Regions from separate parts of the Kocuria flava genome, predicted to be linked through region 3. Evidence: riboswitches for the same ligand, from Rfam matches in the RefSeq annotation. Region 3 holds a riboswitch; each other region holds the start of a gene.

Region 1 (4,957 bases), 1.0 Mb from region 3:
GCAGCGACCTGCGCTTCCCGTCGATCGCGACCGCCGACCTCTCCGGCCGGACCGTCACCGAGGTCGTGCCCCGCGGCAAGCACCTGCTGGTGCGCACCGACGGCGGCCCGGAGGGGCTGACCCCGCTGAGCCTGCACTCGCACCTGCTCATGGAGGGCATGTGGCACGTCTACCCGCGCGGGGCGCGGTGGCGGCGGCCCGGCCACCAGGCCCGGGCGGTCCTGGAGACGGCCCGGGCCCAGGCGGTCGGCTTCGACCTCGGGATGCTCGACCTCGTCCCCACCGCCGGGGAGGACGAGGTCGTGGGCCACCTCGGCCCGGACCTGCTGGGCCCCGACTGGGACCGGGCCGCGGCCCTCGGCCGGCTGGCGGCGGTGCCGGGGCGGCGCATCGGGGCGGCGCTGATGGACCAGCGCAACCTCGCTGGGATCGGCAACGTCTACCGCAACGAGGTGCTCTTCCTCGGCCGGGTCCACCCCTTCACCGCGGTCGCCGACGTCCCGGACCCCGGGGCGCTCGTGGACCTCGCGCACCGGCTGCTGCACGTCAACCGCGACCGCTCCCAGCGCTCCACCGTGGGCGGCCCGGCCCGGCGCGGGGAGCAGTTCTGGGTCTACGGCCGGGGCCGGCAGCCCTGCCGCCGCTGCGGGGCGAGGATCACGGAGGCCCGCATCGACGACGCCGAGCTCGGACCCGGCCGCCCCGGCCCCGGCCCGCCCCGCGACCGGGCCGTGTGGTTCTGCGAGCGCTGCCAGCCCCGGGCCTGACCGCCGGGGCGGGCGAGGTCTTATCCTGGGAGCGCCGCAGCCGCGGCACCGACCACGAGGAGACCACCATCGACACCACTGTGCTCGACACCGCCTACTTCCCGGCCCCCGAGGACGGGACGGACGGCGACGAGTTCCGCAGCGCCTCGCGCGCGTCCGCGGCGGCGCTGGAGCAGCGCGAGGACGTCGTGCGCTACAAGGGCCGCTTCGCCCTGCGGATCACCGACCGGACCCCGTACGAGGTCATGGTCGAGAACCTGCTGTTCCTGCGCGGCGTGCTCGACGCCGCCGGGATCGACCACCTGCTGGTGCGCGGCAACGACGAGCGGCCCGTGGTCGCCGTCGACCTGCGCGAGCGCACCCGCCTGCGGGAGGCGCTGGTCGCCGCGGCGGAGGGCGAGCCGTACTACGTCAAGCCCATGGACACCAAGAAGAAGACCTCCGAGCTGCTCGCCGACGGGGAGCTCTCCCACCGCCGCAACGCCCGGGTCTTCCGCCTCTACCGGCCGCACTACGCCAAGCGCTCCCGCCTCTACTACGGGGCGGCGACCGGCGTGCAGATCGAGCTGTGGGAGTTCGGCCGGGACGAGATCCGCCTGCCCGTGGAGAACTCCCTGACCCGCCGCAGCGTCTCCCGCGCCGAGGCCGTGCGCGGGACCGTGGAGCGCTTCGGGCTGCAGTGGGCCACGATCGAGAACATGTTCGCCGACCACGCGAGCGACATCGACTTCGAGATCGACATGGTCTTCTCGTGGGTCGACGGCTCCGACCCCGAGTACCGGCGGGTGCGGGCCTCCTACATGGAGGACGCGGTCGTGGGCGAGGGCGACGACCACGAGGCCCGCTTCCGGCAGGTCGACGAGCTGAAGTACGCGCTGCGCTCGGTGCACATGTTCGCCCCCTGGGTGCGGACCATCTGGATCGCCACCGACTCGGCGCCCCCGGCCTGGCTGGCCGAGCACCCGCGGGTGCGGATCGTGCGCAGCGAGGAGTTCTTCGAGGACACCTCCGTGCTGCCGATCTACAACTCGCAGGCGGTGGAGGCGCAGCTGCACCGGATCGAGGGGCTCGCCGAGCACTTCCTGTACTCCAACGACGACATGTTCTTCGGCCGCCAGATCGGCCCGTCGCTGTTCTTCTCCCCGGGCGGGGTCACGAAGTTCGTGGAGGCCTCCACCCGCATCGGCCTGGGCGAGGGCCACCCCGAGCGCTCCGGGTTCGAGAACGCGGCCCGGGTCAACCGGAAGCTGCTGTGGGAGCGCTTCGGGCGGATCACCACCCGCCACCTCGAGCACTGCGCCGCGCCGCTGCGCCGCAGCGTGGTCACCGAGCTCGAGCAGGAGTTCCCGGAGGAGTTCCGGCGCACGGCCGCCAGCCGGTTCCGCGCCGCGGGCAACATCTCCGTGACGAACTCGCTCTACCACTACTACGCGCTGCTCGCCGGGCGGGCCGTGACCCAGGACACCGCCCGCACCGCGTACGTGGACACCACGACCGAGGCCGGCCTGCAGCGGATGGAACGGCTGCTGGCCAAGCGCGGGCTCGACATGTTCTGCCTCAACGACGGCAGCTTCCCCGAGGTCCCCGCCGCCGAGCGCGCCGAGCGGATGCGCGAGTTCCTGGAGCGCTACTTCCCCGTGCCCGCGCCCTGGGAGAAGTAGCCCGGCTCCCCGCCGCGGCAGGGCGCCGGTGCCCCGCGGGGGCAGGAGCGGGCCTCCCGGCCGGGGACCGGTGCGGGCTCCGGACGCAAGTGTGACGTCATGACGGGCCGGGCCGTGACACGTCGTCGCACGGCTGGGCGCGGGGCGGGCCCGGCCCCTAGCGTCGTCCCCGAGAATCATGAGCTCCGGTGCGAAGCCCTGGCTGGCCGGACGGCAACCCTCGACGCTGTAGCGGGGTGCCCCAGGTGAGGATTCGGCCCGTGTCACCACCGCGCGGGTAAGTACGGCGTCTCGTGCGAGCCGCCCGCCCCCAGGGAGATCCCATGACCGTGCCGCGCCCCGTCGCGCCGTCCCCGCCCGCGCCCCACGGCTCCACCTCGGTGGGCCGGTCGCTGCTGCGCAAGAAGCGGGTGCTGTCCTCCGCCTTCGTCGGCACCACCATCGAGTGGTACGACTTCTACCTCTACGGCACCGCCGCCGCGCTGGTGTTCAACAAGCAGTTCTTCCCCTCCGACTCGGAGCTGGGCTCGCTGCTGGCCTCGTTCGCGACCTTCGCCATCGCGTTCTTCGTCCGGCCCCTCGGCGGGATCGTCGCCGGCCACCTGGGCGACCGGATCGGGCGCAAGGCGCTGCTAGTGGCCTCGCTGCTGACCATGGGCGTGGCCTCGACCCTGATCGGCGCCCTGCCCACGTTCGCGACCGCCGGCTGGTTCGCCGTGGCCGCCCTCGTGACCCTGCGCCTGCTGCAGGGGCTCTCCGCCGGCGCCGAGTGGGGCGGGTCCGCCCTGCTGTCGGTCGAGCACGCCCCCGCGTCCCGCCGGGGCCTGTTCGGCAGCTTCACCCAGATCGGCTCGGCCGCCGGGATGCTGCTGGCCACCGGCGCCTTCGCCCTGGTGCAGCTGCTGCTGACGGACGAGCAGTTCCAGGCCTTCGGCTGGCGGCTGCCCTTCCTCGCCAGCGCCCTGCTCGTGGCGATCGGGCTGCTCATCCGCCTCGGGGTGGACGACGCCGAGGAGTTCCGCGAGCTGCGCGCCCGCGACGAGGTGGCCACCTCGCCCGTGCGCCAGGTGCTGCGCGAGGGCCGCCGCGGGGTGCTCGTGACCATCGGGCTGCGCACCGTCCAGCCCGCCCTGTACTCCGTGCTCACCGTCTACACCCTCACCTACCTCGCCGACCGGCGCGGGGACTCCTCCGCGGGGCTGATCGCGATCCTCGTCGCCTCGGCCGTGGGCCTGGCCTCGGGACCGTTCTGGGGCTGGCTCTCGGACCGGTGGGGCCGGCGCCGGCTCGCGGTGGTCTCCGCCGCGGCGACCGCCGTGCTGATCTGGCCCTACTTCCTGTTCCTGGACCTCGGCCCGCTCGTGCTGCTGCCCCTGGTGTACCTGGTGGTCATGAACTGGCTGCACGACTCGATCTACGGCCCGCAGGCGGCGTGGTTCGCCGAGCAGTTCCCGGTGCACCTGCGCTACAGCGGGGTCTCCCTGGGCTACCAGGTCGGCACGATCGTCTCCGGCGGGATGACCCCGTTCATCGCCGCGGCCCTGCTGGCCCTCGGCGGCGGCAGCCCGTGGCTGATCTGCGCCTACGTGGGCGTGCTCGCCGCGCTGAGCGTCGTCGCGGCCCTGGCCGCGGCCGACCCGGTGACGGACCCGGCGTCCGCGCCGGGGCCCGAGCCGGTGTCCGCGACGGGGTCGGGCCCCGCCCCCGACGCCCCCGCGGCCGGGACCCCCGCCGGCCGCACCGCCCCCGGGGCCGCCGGCGGTCCCGGACGACCCGAGGAGGCCGCCGATGCCCTCGTCTGAGCCCCGCCCCCTGCTCCTGAACGCCTTCGAGATGGCCGTGCCCGTGCACCAGTCCCCCGGGCTGTGGCGCCACCCCGAGGACCGCTCCCGGGACTACACCTCCCTCGCGCACTGGACCCGGCTCGCGCGCACGCTCGAGGACGGCGGGTTCCACGGGATCTTCTTCGCCGACGTCCTGGGCCAGTACGACGTCCACGGCGGCAGCGGGGACGCCGCGGCCCGCGGCGGGGTGCAGTTCCCGATGCTCGACCCCCTCCTGCTCGTGCCGGCCCTCGCGGCCGTCACCGAGCGGATCGGCTTCGGCGTGACCGCCTCGGTCAGCTACGAGCACCCGTACGCCCTCGCCCGGCGGCTGAGCACCCTGGACCACCTCACCGGCGGGCGGGTGGCGTGGAACATCGTCACCTCCTACCAGGACTCCGCCGCCCGCAACCTCGGCCAGGACCGCCAGGTGCCCCACGACGAGCGCTACGACCGGGCCGAGGAGTACCTCGACGTGGTCTACCGGCTGTGGGAGTCCTCCTTCGACGACGACGCCGTGGTCGCCGACCCCGCCGCCGGCGTCTACGTGGACCCCTCCCGGGTGCGGGGCATCGGCCACGAGGGCGAGCGCTTCAGCGTCCCGGGCCCCGCCCTCGTGGAGCCCTCGCCGCAGCGCACCCCGCTGCTCTTCCAGGCGGGGGCCTCGACCCGGGGCCGGGCCTTCGCCGCCAAGCACGCCGAGGCC
Region 2 (4,957 bases), 720 kb from region 3:
AAGCAGTCCGAGATGGAGGTGCGCTCCCTCACGGGCATCGGCGCCGAGAAGGCCGTCTCGCACTGACCCACCCGCTCCCACCTGGGACGACGCACAGCCCGCCCGGAACCCCGTTCCGGGCGGGCTGTGCCGTTGCACATCCGTGAAGAACAGGGCACTGACTTTCAGGTACTGTGGAGTCAGCGGCTCAGGGAGTTCACAGCTTCCGGGGCCGGAGACCGCACAGGACCACGCAACACGAAGGGAAACTGACATGGGAATTCTCGGTTGGATCGTCCTCGGCCTGATCGCCGGCGCGCTCGCGAAGCTCATCATGCCGGGCAACCAGGGCGGCGGCATCATCGTCACCATCGTCCTCGGCATCGTCGGCGCCCTGCTGGGCGGCTTCCTCGGCTCGCTCATCGGCATCGGCAGCATCGACAGCTTCTGGGACCTGGGCACGTGGATCACCGCGATCGTCGGCGCCCTGATCGTCCTGTTCATCTGGGGAGCCGTCACCGGCCGCAAGCGCCACTGACACCCGCACCCGGATCCACGGGGCCCCGCACGCCGGCGACGGCGCGCGGGGCCCCGCCGTCGTCCCGGGACCGGCGGCCGGACCCGACACCCGCCCCGGCAGGGGAGGGCCCCGGGGTGGGGAATACTGGGACCCATGACCTCCCCCGCCGCCCCCCGCACCCGCCCGACCCCCGAGCTGCAGGCCCTGGCCGCCGCGGGCCCGCGCCGGATCGCCGTGCTGGGCGCCACGGGCTCCATCGGCACGCAGGCGCTCGACGTCGTGCGCGCCGCCCGGGCCCTGGACGGGGGCGGCCCCTTCGAGGTCGTCGCCCTCGCGGCCGGGGCCGGGCGCCTCGAGCTGCTCGCCGAGCAGGCCGTCGAGACCCGCGCGCAGGTCGTGGCCACGAGCGGCACCGGCGTGGACGCCGACCGGCTCGCCCGCCTGATCGCCGAGCGCGCGGGCGCCGCGGGCGCGGGCTCCTGGCGCCCGGAGATCCTCCACGGTCCCGGCGCCGCCGCTGCGGCCGCCGCCCACCCGGGCACCGATCTCGTGCTCAACGGCATCACCGGCTCGATCGGGCTGGCCCCCACGCTGGCCGCCCTGCGGGCCGGGCACCGGCTCGCCCTCGCCAACAAGGAGTCCCTCGTGGCCGGCGGGGCGCTCGTGCGGGAGGCGGCCGCGGCCACCGGCGACCCGGACGCGATCGTGCCCGTGGACTCCGAGCACTCCGCCCTCGCCCAGGCCCTGCGCGGGGGCACCGCCGCGGAGGTCGACCGGCTCGTGCTCACCGCCTCCGGCGGGCCGTTCCGCGGCCGCACCCGCGCCGAGCTCGAGGCCGTGACCCCGGAGGAGGCACTGCGCCACCCCACCTGGGACATGGGCCCGATGGTCACCACGAACTCCGCGACCATGGTCAACAAGGCCCTCGAGGTGCTCGAGGCCCACCTGCTCTTCGACGTCCCGCTCGAGCGCATCGACGTGGTGGTCCACCCCCAGTCGGTCGTGCACTCGATGGTCCAGTTCGTCGACGGCTCCACCCTCGCCCAGGCCTCCCCGCCCGACATGCGCCTGCCCATCGCCCTGGGCCTCGCCTGGCCGCACCGCGTGCCGGGGGCGGCCCGGCCCTGCGACTGGACCCGCGCGGCCACCTGGACCTTCGAGCCGCTGGACGCCACGGCGTTCCCCGCCGTCGAGCTGATCAAGGCCGCGGGGGAGCGCGGGGGCACCTTCCCGGCCGTGTTCAACGCGGCCAACGAGGAGGCCGTCCACGCCTTCCACGCCCGGCGCATCGGCTTCCCCGGGATCGTCGACACCGTGCGCGCCGTGCTCGAGGACCACGACGAGGACGGACCGCTCACGCTCGAGGCCGTGCTCGCCGCCGAGGAGCGGGCCCGCCGGCTCGCCCGCGCGCTCCTCTCCCGCTGAGGGCCGCACCGGTCCCGGCGACGGGGACCGGACCCGCCGTGCTAGTCTGTCGTCCGGATGACGAGTCCCAGCACCGAGCCCTGGCTTGCTGGGCGGCAACCCTCTCCCGTAGTGGGGTGCCCCAGGTGAACCATCCGGCCACGGCCGACGACGGCCGGCGGCAAGTACGGCTCGACGCCCGCCGCGCTCCGCACCGCGCGCCGATCGACCGTGGCCGCCGGACCCCGGCCTTGCTGACCTCCGCACATCACGGATCCACGGAAAGGCACCCCATGCGATCGCAGCGCCTCCCCCTCCTCGCCCTGGCCACGACCCTCGGCCTCACCCTCACCGCCTGCGGCGGCTCCGCCGAGGAGTCCTCCGGCGAGGGCGCCCTCGCCGACGGCAAGGTCACCATCGGGGTGGTCGGCACCGACCCCACCCACGACGCCCTCAAGCAGCTCGCCGAGGAGCAGGGGATCACCGTCGAGTACGTCGACTTCTCCGACTACAACCAGCCCAACCCGGCCACCGAGTCCGGCGACGTGGACATGACCTGGTTCCAGCACATCCCCTTCCTCGCCGACTACAACAACTCGGCGGGCGGGTCCATCACCCCGGTCGGCTCGACCTCCATCTACCCCCTGGGCCTGTACTCCAACCAGTACGACTCCGTGGAGCAGTTCCGGGAGGGCGACGAGATCGCCGTCCCCAACGACGCCGTGAACCTCTCCCGGGCGCTGATCGTGCTCGAGTCCGCCGGGCTGATCGAGCTCACGAGCGACACCCTCATCCCCACGGAGCTCGACGTCGACACCGAGGCCTCGAAGGTGCGCGTCACCCCGGTCTCCGCCGAGCAGACGGTGCTCTCCCTCGACTCGGTCGCCGGCTCCGTGATCAACAACGACTTCCTCTCCCGGGCCGACATCGACCCGAAGTCCGCCCTGGCCCAGGACGACCCCGAGGCTGAGGGCTCACGCGCCTACGTCAACCTGTTCACCACGACCGAGGAGCTCGCCGACGACGAGACCCTCAAGCAGGTGGCCGGCCTCTACCATGAGCAGCCCGTGATCGACGCGGAGATGACGGAGACCAAGGGCACCGCCGTGCCGCTGCAGCTGGAGCAGGAGGAGCTGCGCGAGCTCACCGAGCGCTACCAGCAGGAGCTGAAGGACCAGCAGAAGTGAGCGCGGCCGAGCCCGGCCGGCCGGGCCCGCCCGGGCGCCCCGGTGAGGTGCTCGTGTCCTTCCGCGAGGTCTCCAAGGTCTTCCGCACCGGCAGCGGGCGCGCCGCCCGCGAGGTGCGCGCCGTCGACGACGTCACCCTCGACGTCCACCGCGGGGAGATCTTCGGGGTGATCGGCTACTCCGGCGCCGGCAAGTCCACCCTCGTGCGGCTGATCAACGGCCTCGAGCCCGTCACCAGCGGCTCCCTGACCGTGGCCGGCGTCGAGGTCGCCGGGCGCACCGAGACCGAGCTCGCCCCGGTGCGCCGGGACATCGGGATGATCTTCCAGCAGTTCAACCTCTTCACCTCCCGCACCGTGGCCGGCAACGTCGAGTACCCGCTCAAGCGCGCCGGCTGGGACAAGGAGCGGCGCCGGGAGCGGGTCGCGGAGCTGCTGGAGTTCGTGGGCCTGGCCTCGCGCGCCGGCAACTACCCCGAGCAGCTCTCCGGCGGGCAGAAGCAGCGCGTCGGCATCGCCCGCGCACTGGCCACGAGCCCCGAGCTGCTCCTCGCCGACGAGTCGACCTCGGCCCTGGACCCGGAGACCACCCAGGAGGTCCTCCAGCTGCTCCAGCGGGTCAACCGCGAGCTGGGCATCACGATCGTGATCATCACCCACGAGATGGACGTGGTGCGCACGATCGCCGACCGTGTGGCCGTGATGCAGGACGGCCGGGTCGTGGAGCACGGCCCCACCGTCGACATCTTCGCCCGCCCGCGCACCGAGACGGCCCGGCGCTTCGTGTCCTCGGTGATGCACACCGTCCCGGACGAGCGCGACCTCGAGCGGCTGCGCCGGGCCCACCGGGGCCGGCTCGTGATCGTCGACGTCGGCGACGGCATCGACATCGGCGGCCCGCTCTCCGACGGCGCCGCCCACGGGGTGCGCTTCACCATCGCCTACGGGGGGATCAGCGTGCTGCAGGAGCAGTCCTTCGGCTCGCTGACCCTCGAGCTGACCGGCCCGGACCCGGCCGTGCAGGACGTGGTCGAGCAGCTGGCCCGGGTCACCGAGGTGCGGGAGGTGGCGGCGTGAACAACGACTGGTCCCTGCTCGGGCCCCAGCTGCTGAGCGCGCTGGGGGAGACCCTCTACATGGTCGCCGCGACCCTGCTGCTGGCGGGGGTGCTCGGCATGGTCGTCGGCGTCGGGCTCTACGTCACCCGCCGCGGCAACATCCTGGAGAACCGGGCGGTGCACTCGGCGATCAACGTCGTCGTGAACTTCGTGCGGCCCATCCCGTTCATCATCCTGCTCGCGGCCCTCGGGCCCCTCACGCAGAACGTCGTCGGCACCCGGCTGGGGCCGAACGCGGCGATCTTCGCGATGACCATCGGGGCGATGTTCGCCGTGGCGCGCATCGTGGAGCAGAACCTCATGAGTGTGGACCCCGGCGTCGTCGAGGCCGCCCGTTCCATGGGCGTGTCCCGGTGGCGGATCATCACCACCGTGATCCTGCCCGAGGCGCTCGGCCCGCTGGTGCTCGGCTACACGTTCCTCGTCATCGGCATCACCGACATGTCCGCCATGGCCGGTGCGATCGGCGCCGGCGGCCTGGGCGACTTCGCGCTGCGGCTGGGCTACCAGCGGTTCAACGACGAGGTCACGTGGGCGGCGGTCGCCGTGATCGTGGTGCTGGTCCAGCTGGTCCAGTTCGCCGGCAACCACCTGGCCCGGCGCATCCTGCGCCGCTGAGCGCACCGGGCGCACCGACGGCCGGCCCCACCCGCGGAGGGAGGGGCCGGCCGTCGTCGTCCCCGGCTCCCGGTCCGCTCCCGGCCCCGGTCCGGGCGCCGCCCGGGCCGATGGTGCACACTGGTTCCCGCC
Region 3 (4,957 bases):
CTCCTGACCAGGCCGGCCGGAACCGCCTGACCCGGCCGGCCGGAACCGGCCGGCCGGACGGGCGGTTCCGGCCCGGTCAGGCGGAGAGCGCCCGCTCGAGGTCCTCGAGCTGGTCCTCGACGTCCTCTATCCCCACGGACAGCCGCACCAGGTCCACCGGGACCGCCAGCGCGGTGCCCCTGACCGTGGCGTGGGTCATCTCGGAGGGGTAGCAGATCAGGGACTCGACCCCGCCCAGGCTCACGGACAGCGCGTACAGCCGCGTGCCCTCTGCCACGGCGCGGGCCGCCGCCTCGCCCGCGGCCAGGCGGAAGGAGACCATGCCGCCGAACCCGCGCATCTGCGCGGCCGCGAGGTCGTGTCCCGGGTGCTCGGGCAGCCCCGGGTAGAGGACCTGGGCGACCTCGGGCCGGCCGAGCAGCCACTCGGCGATCCGCTGCGCGTTCTGCTGGTGCCGCTCCATCCGCAGGCTCAGGGTCTTCAGCCCGCGGGCCGCCAGCCAGCTGTCCTGGGGGCCGGCCACGGCCCCGGCCGCGAACTGCTGGAAGCCGACCGCCTCGGCCAGCGGGGCGCCGAGCCACTGCGCCGCGCCGACGACGACGGCGCCGCCGAGGACGTCGGAGTGCCCGCCCACGTACTTGGTGGTGGAGTGCACCACGGCGTCCGCGCCGAGCAGCAGCGGGTTCTGCAGGTACGGGGAGGCGAAGGTGTTGTCGACCACCAGCAGCGCCCCGGCCTCGTGGGCCAGCTCCGCCCACGAGGCGACGTCGGCGATGCCGAGCAGCGGGTTGGACGGGGTCTCGAGCCACAGCACCCTGGTGGTGCCCGGGCGGACGGCGGCGCGCACGGCGTCGAGGTCGGTGCCGTCCACGGGGGTGGAGGCGATCTGCCACGGGGCGAGCACCCTGGTGATCAGCCGGTTCGTGCCGCCGTAGCCGTCGGCGCCGAGCACCACGTGGTCGCCGGGGCGCAGGACGGCGCGCAGCAGGGCGTCCTCCGCGGCGATCCCCGACGCGAAGGCGAACGCCCGTTCACCGTGCTCGAGGGCCGCGAGCTGGGCCTCGAAGGCGCTGCGCGTGGGGTTGGAGCCGCGGCTGTACTCGTGCCCGCCGCGCAGCACGTTGATCCCGTCCTGGACGAACGTGGAGGTCTGGTGGACCGGCGGGATCACGGCACCGGTGAGCGGGTCGGGGGCCTGACCGGCGTGGACGGCGGTGGTCGTGAACCCCTGAACGCGGGCGCCGGTGGGCGCGGGGCCCGCGGTGGTGGTGGTGGTCATCGCAGGGCTTCCTTCCGGGGGGTGCGGTCGAGGACGGCGTCGAGGGCCTGGCGCAGGTCGGCCACGAGGTCCTCGGGAGCCTCGAGGCCGACCGAGAGCCGCACCGTGGTCGCGGCGATCCCGCCGGCCCGGCGCTGCTCGGGGGTGAGCCGGCAGTGGGTCATCGCGGCCGGGTGGGCCACGAGGCTGCGGGTGTCGCCGATGTTGGCGACCAGCTTGAACAGCCGCAGGGAGTCGATGAACGGCCCCACCGCGTCGTCGGGGGCGGCGAGGTCGAAGGAGAAGACGGAACCGGTGCCGCGCGGGAAGTCCCGGGCGGCGATCCCCGCACCGGGGTCCCCGGGCAGGCCGGGGTGGTGGACGCGGGCGACGGCGGGGTGCCCGGCGAGGAACTCGGCCACGGTCAGCGCGGAGGCGGTGTGGCGGGCCACGCGCAGCTCGAGCGTCTCGGTGCCCTGCAGGATCTGGGCGGCGTTGAACGGGGAGAGGGTCGTGCCGAGGTCGTGGACGTACTTGGCGCGCACCAGGTGCAGGTAGGGGCTGGCCCCGGCGCACCGGTCGAGCAGGCTCTGCCCGCCCCAGCGGTCGCGGGCGCGGGTGAACTGCGGCCATCTCGCCGGCTGGGCGGACCAGTCGAAGGTGCCGCCGTCCACGACCGCCCCGGCCAGGGCGTTGCCGTGCCCGCCGAGGAACTTGGTCGCCGAGTGCACCACGATGTCCGCGCCCTTCTCCAGCGGCCGGTACAGCGCCGGGGAGGCGAGGGTGTTGTCGACGACGACGGGCACCCGGGCCGCCCGGGCGACGTCGGCGATGCCGGGCAGGTCCGGCAGCGTGGCCAGCGGGTTGCCGATGGACTCGAGCAGGAAGGCGCGGGTGTCGGGGCGCACGGCCGCGGCCCAGGCGCCGGGAGTGGTGGGGTCCACGAAGTCGACCTCGACGCCGTGGTCGGCCAGCGAGTCGGTGAGCAGGTCCACGGTCCCGCCGTAGAGCTTCTCGGAGGCGACCAGGTGCCTGTCCTCCCCCTGGCCGAGCAGGGCCAGCAGCGCCACGGCCACGGCGGACTGCCCGGAGCCGGTGGCCACGGCGCCCGCCCCGCCCTCGAGGTCGCTGATCCGCTGCTCGAGCACGGCCACCGTGGGGTTGCCGGTGCGGGTGTAGGTGAAGCCCGCGCGGGTCTGGGCGAACATCTGCCGGGCGGCCTCGTAGTCCGGGAACTCGAAGGCGGCGCTCTGGTAGATCGGCACCGTGAGGGTGCGCTGGCCCGGGTCGTGGTCGGCGCCGGCGTGGATCTGCCGGGTCGAGAGGTCGTAGTGGGTCACAGGGACGGACATCGCGGTGCTCCTCGCGCTCGCTCTTGCCCGCACCGGTCACCGGCGGAGCCACCGCCGGGGTGCGGGCCGCTTCCTCATCCGAACCACCCGATGAGCATGGGGTTGGTGCGCGGCCCAGTCGGAGCTTGGCGGCCGCGTCTCGTGAAGCGGGCACCAACCTACCGGCCCGTCCCCGCCGCGACCCGGAGCGACCGCAACATGACGGAGGTGACGCCGTGTGACGTCGCCCCGTCGCCCGCAGGACGCACCGCGGGAGGACGGGCTCAGGCGCGGGTGTCGATGTCCTCGAAGATCAGGAACGTCTGGGTGTCCACGACCCCGGGCAGCTGCTGGACGTGCTCGAAGATCACCTGGCGCAGGTGGACGGTGTCCACGGCCCGCACCAGCAGCATGACGTCGAAGTTCCCGCCCACCAGGGCGATGTGGTGGACCGCCGGGATCTCCTGCAGCTGCGCGCACAGCTCCCGCCAGGTGTTCTGCTCGAGCTTGAGCGTCACGTAGGCCGAGGCCTGCAGCCCCGCCCGCACCGGGTCGATCACGGTGCTGTAGCGCAGGATCACGCCCTCCTCCCGCAGCCGGTTGATCCGGGCGTAGGCGTGGGCGCGGGAGACGTGGACGGCGGCGGCGATCGCGGTCACCGACTGGCGGGAGTCCCGCGAGAGCTCGGCGAGGATCTTGCGGTCGGTCTCGTCCAGGGGCACGGGGGTCGAGGGCACGGCGGGGCCTCCTTCGGGGCGGGGCGGCAGGGCGGCCGCCGGGGCCGCGGCGGCGGCCCCGGACGAATCCTTGTGGTCCAGGCCACAGTAGAACATTTCGTCCAGACGGAACACCGCCGGTGTGCCGATCTTCTGCAATATACCGACCGCGTGGATACGAAGCGGAGCTTCTCCGCATACTTGGCGGACGGAACACGTCACGCCCACCCGCCTCCCGCGCCACGGTGCCCGGGACCGACCGAGGGGGAACCCATGAGCCAGACCGTCGAGAACGCCGAGCCGCTCGGCGGGGCCGAGGACCCGATCCTGCGCGCCTCCCGGAGCTTCGGCATCACCCCGGAGCAGTACATGCTCCCCGCCCGGGGCGAGATCCGCCTGGTGGACCCCTCCGGCCGCCTGCGGCCCCCCGAGGAGCAGGGCACCGAGCCGGGCCACGAGTACCCGCTACCGCCCGAGGACGTGCTCCTCGACGCCTACGAGAAGCTCGTGGTGGGGCGCCGGGTCAACGACCAGAACTCCGCCCTCGTGCGCCAGGGCCGGATGGCGGTCTACCCCTCCAGCCACGGCCAGGAGGCCTGCCAGGTCGCGGCCGCGCTGTGCCTCGAGGAGCGCGACTGGCTCTTCCCGACCTACCGGGACACCGTCGCCGTGATGACCAAGGGCGTGGACCCCATGGAGGTCATGGCGATCTTCCGGGGCGAGTGGCACGGCGGCTACGACCCGCACGAGCACCGCGTGAGCATCCAGTCCACGCCGCTGACCACCCAGTTGCTGCACGCGGTCGGGGTCGCCCACGCCGCGAAGCTGCGGGGCGAGGACACCGTGGTCCTGGCCATGTGCGGCGACGGCGCCACGAGCGAGGGCGACTTCCACGAGGCGCTGAACTTCGCGGCCGTGTTCAAGCTGCCGGTCGTGTTCTTCGTGCAGAACAACGGCTACGCGATCTCCGTGCCGCTGTCCCAGCAGTCGGCCGCCCCGACGCTCGCGCACAAGGCGGTGGGCTACGGGATGGCCGGCGAGCGCGTGGACGGCAACGACCTCGTGGCCGTGCTCGCGACCCTGGGCCGCGCCGTGGACCTCGCCCGCTCGGAGTCCGAGCCGCTGCTCGTGGAGGCCCACACCTACCGCATGCAGGCCCACACCAACGCCGACGACGCGACGCGCTACCGCGACGACGCCGAGGTCCAGGAGTGGATCGCCAAGGACCCGGTGACCCGGATGCGCGCCTACCTGCGCGGGGAGGGGCTGCTCGACGACGCCGGGGAGCAGCGCATCGCCGCCCGCGCCGAGGACGTCGCCGCGGCCCTGCGCGAGGGCATGAACGCCGAGCCGCGGATCGACCCGCTGGAGCTGTTCCGGCACGTCTACGCGGAGCAGACCCCGCAGCTCGCCGAGCAGGAGCGCTTCCTGGCGGACGAGCTCGCCCGAGAGGAGACCGAGAAGTGAGCACCCTCCAGGCCCCCGCCCCCGCGGCCGAGGCCCCGGCCCGCAGGCCGGTGACCTTCGCCCAGGCGCTGAACACCGCCCTGGCCGACGCGCTGTCCGCCGACGACGCCGTCGTCGTCTTCGGCGAGGACGTCGGCACCCTGGGCGGGGTCTTCCGCATCACCGACGGGTTGACGCAGCGCTTC
Region 4 (4,957 bases), 690 kb from region 3:
GGCCGAGCTCCTGGGGGCCGATGCCGTGGCCGATCCCGGTGTACTGGACCTTCATGGCGTCGGCGTGCTCGAGCGCCCACTCGGCCGTGGCGTCCACGAGCGCCGGCGGGATGACCGGGTCCTGCGGGTCCCGGCCCCAGAACAGCGGCAGCGGCCGCTCCCGCAGCCGGGCGTCGTCGAAGGCGGGGTGCTCCCCCGGGACCACGAACCCGGACAGCCCCACGACCGCGGCGATCTCCCCGGGCATGTGGCGGGCCAGCGAGGTGGCCATCGCCATGCCCTGGGAGAAGCCCAGCAGGGTGGTGCTCGGGTGCTCGGCGGCGCGCTCGCGCAGCCAGGCGGCCACCGGGAGCACCGCCTCCACGACCGCCTCGGCGGAGAAGCCGAGCTCGCCGGAGAGCGGGAACCACTGGTAGCCCGCCTGCACCGGCTGCGGGGCCCGCAGGGAGACCACGCTGAACTCGGGCGGCAGCGCGGGCAGCAGCCCCATGAGGTCCTGCTCGTGGGAGCCGTAGCCGTGCAGCAGCACGAGCAGCGGGGTCCCGGGGCGGGCGTCGGCGTCGTTGCTCCACACGGCGAACGGCGCGGGGGCCGCACCGGGGTGGGCGGTCGTGGGATCGGCGGGGGCGTCGGTCATGGTCCCCAGTGTGCCACCCGCCGCGGACGGCTCAGTCCTCCCGCAGGACGGTCTCCACGAGCAGCTTCCCGAGCTGGGGGCCCTCGATGAGGAACCCGTCGTGACCGGAGGGCGAGGTGAGGGTGCGCCGGCGCACCTCCCCCGGCAGGGCCGCGGCCAGGACGTCGGACTCGTGCGGCAGGTAGAGCCGGTCGGAGTCCACCGCGGCCACGAGCCACTCGCACGAGGCGCGGGCCAGCGCCTCCTCGAGGGTGCCGCGGCCGCGGGCGACGTCGTGGGACATCAGGGCCTCGTTGACCACGAGGTAGGAGTTGGCGTCGAAGCGCCCGGCGAGCTTGGAGGCCTGGTGGTCGAGGTAGCTCTCCACCTGGTAGCGGCCTCGTTCGGCCGGGCGGGCGCCGATCACGTCCCGCTCCCCCTGCGGGGTGCGCCCGAAGCGGTGGTGCAGCTCCGCGGCGGAGCGGTAGGTGACGTGGGCGATCCGCCGGGCCAGGCCGAGGCCGGCCACGGGGGCGGGGCCGTCGTAGTAGTCGCCGCCGCGGAAGTCCGGGTCCTGGCGGATGGCCAGGTTCTGCGCCTGCCCCCAGGCGATCTGCTCGGCGCTGGACTGGGCGCACGCGGCGATCACGGCGCAGGCGCGCACCCGGTCGGGGACGGTGACGGCCCACTCCAGGGCCCGGGCCCCGCCCATCGACCCGCCGATCACCAGCCGCCACGCGCCGACGCCCAGGGCGTCGGCGAGGGCCTCCTCGGCGCGCACGGCGTCGCGGATCGTGATCATGGGGAAGCGCGAGCCCCACGGCCGCCCCTCGGGGTCCACCTCGGGCGGGGCCGGGCTGGCGGGGCCGGTGGAGCCGTAGCAGCCGCCGACGATGTTGGCGCAGACCACGAACCACCGGTCGGTGTCGATCGCCGCACCGGGACCGACGAGGCCCTCCCACCAGCCGCCGGCCTCGGCGGCGCGCTGCTCGTCCGCGGGGGCGCCGGGACGGGCGCGGCCGGAGGCCACGTGGGTGTCGCCGGTGAGGGCGTGCTCGACCAGCACGGCGTTGGAGCCGTCCGGGGCCAGGGTGCCCCACGTCTCGTAGGCCAGGCGCACCCCGGGCAGCCGGAACCCGGACTCGAGCTCCAGCGTGCCGATCTCGGCGTGGCGCAGCACCCCGTCCTCGCGGACCGGTCCGGGGGCGGCCGCGCCGCGCGGCAGGACCACCGTCATGCCGCGCCCCCGCGGGCCGCGGCGGCGGCGAAGCCTTGCTCGAGGTCGGCGAGGATGTCCTCGACGTGCTCCAGGCCCACGGACAGGCGCACGAAGCCGGGCTCGACCCCGGCGGCCAGCTGCTCCTCGGGCAGCAGCTGGCTGTGGGTGGTCGAGGCGGGGTGGATCACCAGCGAGCGGACGTCGCCGATGTTGGCGACGTTGGAGTGCAGCGTGAGCCCGTCGACGAACGCGGAGCCGGCCTCCCGCCCGCCGTCGAGCACGAAGCCCACGATCGACCCGGCCCCGCGCGGGGCGTACTTGCGGGCGCGGGCGTGCCACGGTGAGGAGGCCAGCCCGGCGTAGGAGACGGAGCGGACGTCGTCGCGGGCCTCGAGCCACCGGGCGACCGCCTCGGCGTTGGCCACGTGGCGCTCCATGCGCAGGGACAGCGTCTCGGTGCCCTGCTCGATGAGGAACGCGTTGAACGGGGAGATCGAGGAGCCGAGGTCGCGCAGCAGCTGCACCCGGGCCTTGAGGATGTAGGAGAGGTTGACGCCGAACGGGCCGTCCGCGCCGAGGGTCTCGGCGTAGACGAGCCCGCCGTAGGACTCGTCCGGCTGGTTGAACCCGGGGAAGCGCTCGGGGTCGCGGCCGTAGTCGAAGCGCCCGGCGTCGACGATCACCCCGCCGATCGCGGTGCCGTGGCCGCCGAGGAACTTGGTCGCGGAGTGCACGACGACGTCGGCGCCCCACTCGAAGGGCCGCACCAGGTAGGGGGTGGCCACGGTGTTGTCCACGATCAGCGGGACCCCGGCGTCGTGGGCGAGGCCCGCGACCGTCTCGATGTCGAGCACGTCGTTGCGCGGGTTGGGGATCGACTCGGCGAAGAAGGCCTTCGTGGTGGGCCGCACGGCCCGCCGCCACGCCTCGGGGTCGTCCGGGTCCTCGACGAACGTGGTCTCGATGCCCAGCTTCGGCAGGGTGTACTTGAAGAGGTTGAACGTCCCGCCGTAGAGGCTCGGGCTGGCCACGACGTGGTCGCCGGCCCCGGCGAGGTTGAGCACCGCGAAGCTCGTGGCGGACTGGCCGGCGCTGAGCATCAGCGCGCCCACCCCGCCCTCGAGGGCGGTGATCCGGTTCTCGACGACCTCGGTGGTCGGGTTGCCGATCCGGGTGTAGATGGGGCCGAGCTCGGCGAGCGCGAAGCGGTCCGCGGCGGCCTGCGCGTCCGGGAAGACGAACGAGGTGGTCTGGTGGATCGGCAGCGCGCGCGAGCCGGTGACCGGGTCGGGGCTCTGGCCGGCGTGGATCTGCCGGGTCTCGAAGGACCAGCCGCCCGGGTTCTCGGGCGTGGGCCGCTCGTCGGTGGTGGTGCGGGGGGACTCGGACATGCCGTGAGCTCCTTGCGGATGGTCAGGGGTCCGGTGTCCGGCCGGAGCGGTGCGGCCGGCTGCGGCCGGGCACCGAGGACCCGCGCTTGCTCGCTCGCCGGGCGCGAGGAGCCTGGTCTTCACCCAGGGCACCCCACCGCGGTGGAGGGTTGCCGGCCAGCTAGCTGGGGCTCGGTGCTGGCGCTCATGACCTGCGGCTCATTCTCTTGAGTCCGGGAACGCGGCGTCAAGCCGGGGCCGCCCGACGGGGCCCGCGCGGCGGCCCCGGACGCTGCGCGCACCGGGCCGGGCAGGATCGTGCACCGGCCCGGGAGGCGGTGCTGCGCCGGTGCGCGGTGCGGCCCGGGCGGGCCCGTGTCGGGGCGGGACGAGCCGATTTGGAGACGAATCTCACAGGGTGCCACGATGTGCCCATGAGAGTCGACCACGTGTCCTACGCCTGCCGCCCCGAGGGCCTCGAGGCCACCACGGAGCGCATCGCCGACCGGCTGGGCATCGAGCCGGTCAAGGGCGGGGTGCACCCGCGCTTCGGCACCCGCAACATGATCCTGCCGCTGACCAACCACCAGTACGTGGAGGTCGTCGAGGTGCTCCAGCACCCCGCGGCCGAGAAGGCGCCCTACGGGCAGGCCGTGCGGGCCCGCTCCGCCGCCGGCGGCGGCTGGCTGGGCTGGGTCGTGGAGGTCGAGGACCTGGCCCCGTTCGAGCGGCGCCTGGGGCGCGAGGCGGTGCCGGGCCACCGGGTGTTCCCGGACGGCCGGTGCCTGCAGTGGCACCAGATCGGCGTCAAGGGTCTCATCGCGGACCCGCAGCTGCCGTTCATGGTGCACTTCGACTCCGCCCCCGAGATGCACCCCTCGCAGGCGCGGATCACGGACGTGGGCCTGCACGGGATGTCCATCGCGGGCTCCCCGGAGCGGGTCACCGACTGGCTGGGCGCGCCGGTCGAGGAGGTGCTCGAGGACCTCGAGGTCGAGTGGCGCTACCCGGAGGGCACGCCGGGGCTGCTCGAGGTGACGTTCACGACCCCCGACGGGGCCGTGACCATCTGAGGCACCGCCCGCCCGGACCACGAGGGGCGGCGTTCGGTGGTTCTCCCCTCCCGGGAGCCGCCGGACGCCGCCCCTCGCGCCGTCCTGCGGGCCGCCGTACCGCGTCCCGCCGGGCCCGGGGGCTCAGCCCAGCAGCCAGGCGCTGCCGAGGAAGCCGACGGCGTCGAGCAGGAAGTGCGCCACCACGAGCGGCATGACCCGGCCCGTGCGCCGGTAGAGCTCGGCGAAGACCAGGCCCATGACCACGTTGCCCAGGAACGGGCCGACGCCCTGGTAGACGTGGTAGAGCCCGCGGAACACGGCGGTCGCGGCGAGCACCGCGGGCCAGCGCCAGCCCAGCCGGGTGAGCCGGTCGGCGAGGAAGGCGACGACGACGACCTCCTCGACCAGCGCGTGGCGCAGCGCCGAGGCCAGCAGCACCGGCACCGTCCACCAGTGCTCCCCCAGCCCCGAGGTGCTGACCGCGGCGGTCAGGCCCAGGGCCCGCCCGGCCGCGTACAGGGCCAGGGTGCCCAGGCCCATGAGCAGGAAGAGCACCGCGCCCAGGCCCAGGTCCGGCCAGGGCATGCGGGCGTCGAGGCCGATCCGGCGCAGCACGGCCGGCAGGGCCGCGGCGGAGCCGGCGAGCAGGTACAGCGCGAGCAGCACCGGCACGAGGTCCAGGCCGATGCCGGCGAGC

What was found. Region 3 has a riboswitch for S-adenosylmethionine ahead of AS188_RS05150 (O-acetylhomoserine aminocarboxypropyltransferase/cysteine synthase family protein). Riboswitches for the same ligand answer to the same signal wherever they lie in the genome.
Region 1: it holds a riboswitch for S-adenosylmethionine, as region 3 does, so the genes downstream of both, AS188_RS00495 (MFS transporter) here and AS188_RS05150 (O-acetylhomoserine aminocarboxypropyltransferase/cysteine synthase family protein) in region 3, are expected to answer to the same signal.
Region 2: it holds a riboswitch for S-adenosylmethionine, as region 3 does, so the genes downstream of both, AS188_RS08305 (MetQ/NlpA family ABC transporter substrate-binding protein) here and AS188_RS05150 (O-acetylhomoserine aminocarboxypropyltransferase/cysteine synthase family protein) in region 3, are expected to answer to the same signal.
Region 4: it holds a riboswitch for S-adenosylmethionine, as region 3 does, so the genes downstream of both, AS188_RS08140 (bifunctional o-acetylhomoserine/o-acetylserine sulfhydrylase) here and AS188_RS05150 (O-acetylhomoserine aminocarboxypropyltransferase/cysteine synthase family protein) in region 3, are expected to answer to the same signal.

What each region holds. Positions count from the first base shown of each region.
Region 1 is NZ_CP013254.1:108,107-113,063, forward strand. It holds gene AS188_RS00485 (DNA-formamidopyrimidine glycosylase family protein) at 1-767, shown strand, start outside; gene AS188_RS00490 (stealth family protein) at 1,013-2,428, shown strand; SAM riboswitch class IV at 2,603-2,718, shown strand; gene AS188_RS00495 (MFS transporter) at 2,752-4,230, shown strand; partial or broken gene AS188_RS00500 (LLM class flavin-dependent oxidoreductase) at 4,262-4,957, shown strand, end outside.
Region 2 is NZ_CP013254.1:1,860,299-1,865,255, forward strand. It holds gene AS188_RS08290 (solute symporter family protein) at 1-66, shown strand, start outside; gene AS188_RS08295 (GlsB/YeaQ/YmgE family stress response membrane protein) at 254-517, shown strand; gene dxr (1-deoxy-D-xylulose-5-phosphate reductoisomerase) at 653-1,924, shown strand; SAM riboswitch class IV at 1,981-2,097, shown strand; gene AS188_RS08305 (MetQ/NlpA family ABC transporter substrate-binding protein) at 2,197-3,090, shown strand; gene AS188_RS08310 (methionine ABC transporter ATP-binding protein) at 3,087-4,166, shown strand; gene AS188_RS08315 (methionine ABC transporter permease) at 4,226-4,825, shown strand.
Region 3 is NZ_CP013254.1:1,135,707-1,140,663, reverse strand. It holds gene AS188_RS05155 (cystathionine gamma-synthase) at 77-1,279, opposite strand; gene AS188_RS05150 (O-acetylhomoserine aminocarboxypropyltransferase/cysteine synthase family protein) at 1,276-2,610, opposite strand; SAM riboswitch class IV at 2,625-2,757, opposite strand; gene AS188_RS05145 (Lrp/AsnC family transcriptional regulator) at 2,874-3,326, opposite strand; gene pdhA (pyruvate dehydrogenase (acetyl-transferring) E1 component subunit alpha) at 3,579-4,772, shown strand; gene AS188_RS05135 (alpha-ketoacid dehydrogenase subunit beta) at 4,769-4,957, shown strand, end outside.
Region 4 is NZ_CP013254.1:1,828,946-1,833,902, reverse strand. It holds gene AS188_RS08150 (alpha/beta hydrolase) at 1-637, opposite strand, end outside; gene metX (homoserine O-acetyltransferase MetX) at 669-1,853, opposite strand; gene AS188_RS08140 (bifunctional o-acetylhomoserine/o-acetylserine sulfhydrylase) at 1,850-3,226, opposite strand; SAM riboswitch class IV at 3,304-3,418, opposite strand; gene AS188_RS08135 (VOC family protein) at 3,640-4,278, shown strand; gene AS188_RS08130 (CPBP family intramembrane glutamic endopeptidase) at 4,402-4,957, opposite strand, start outside.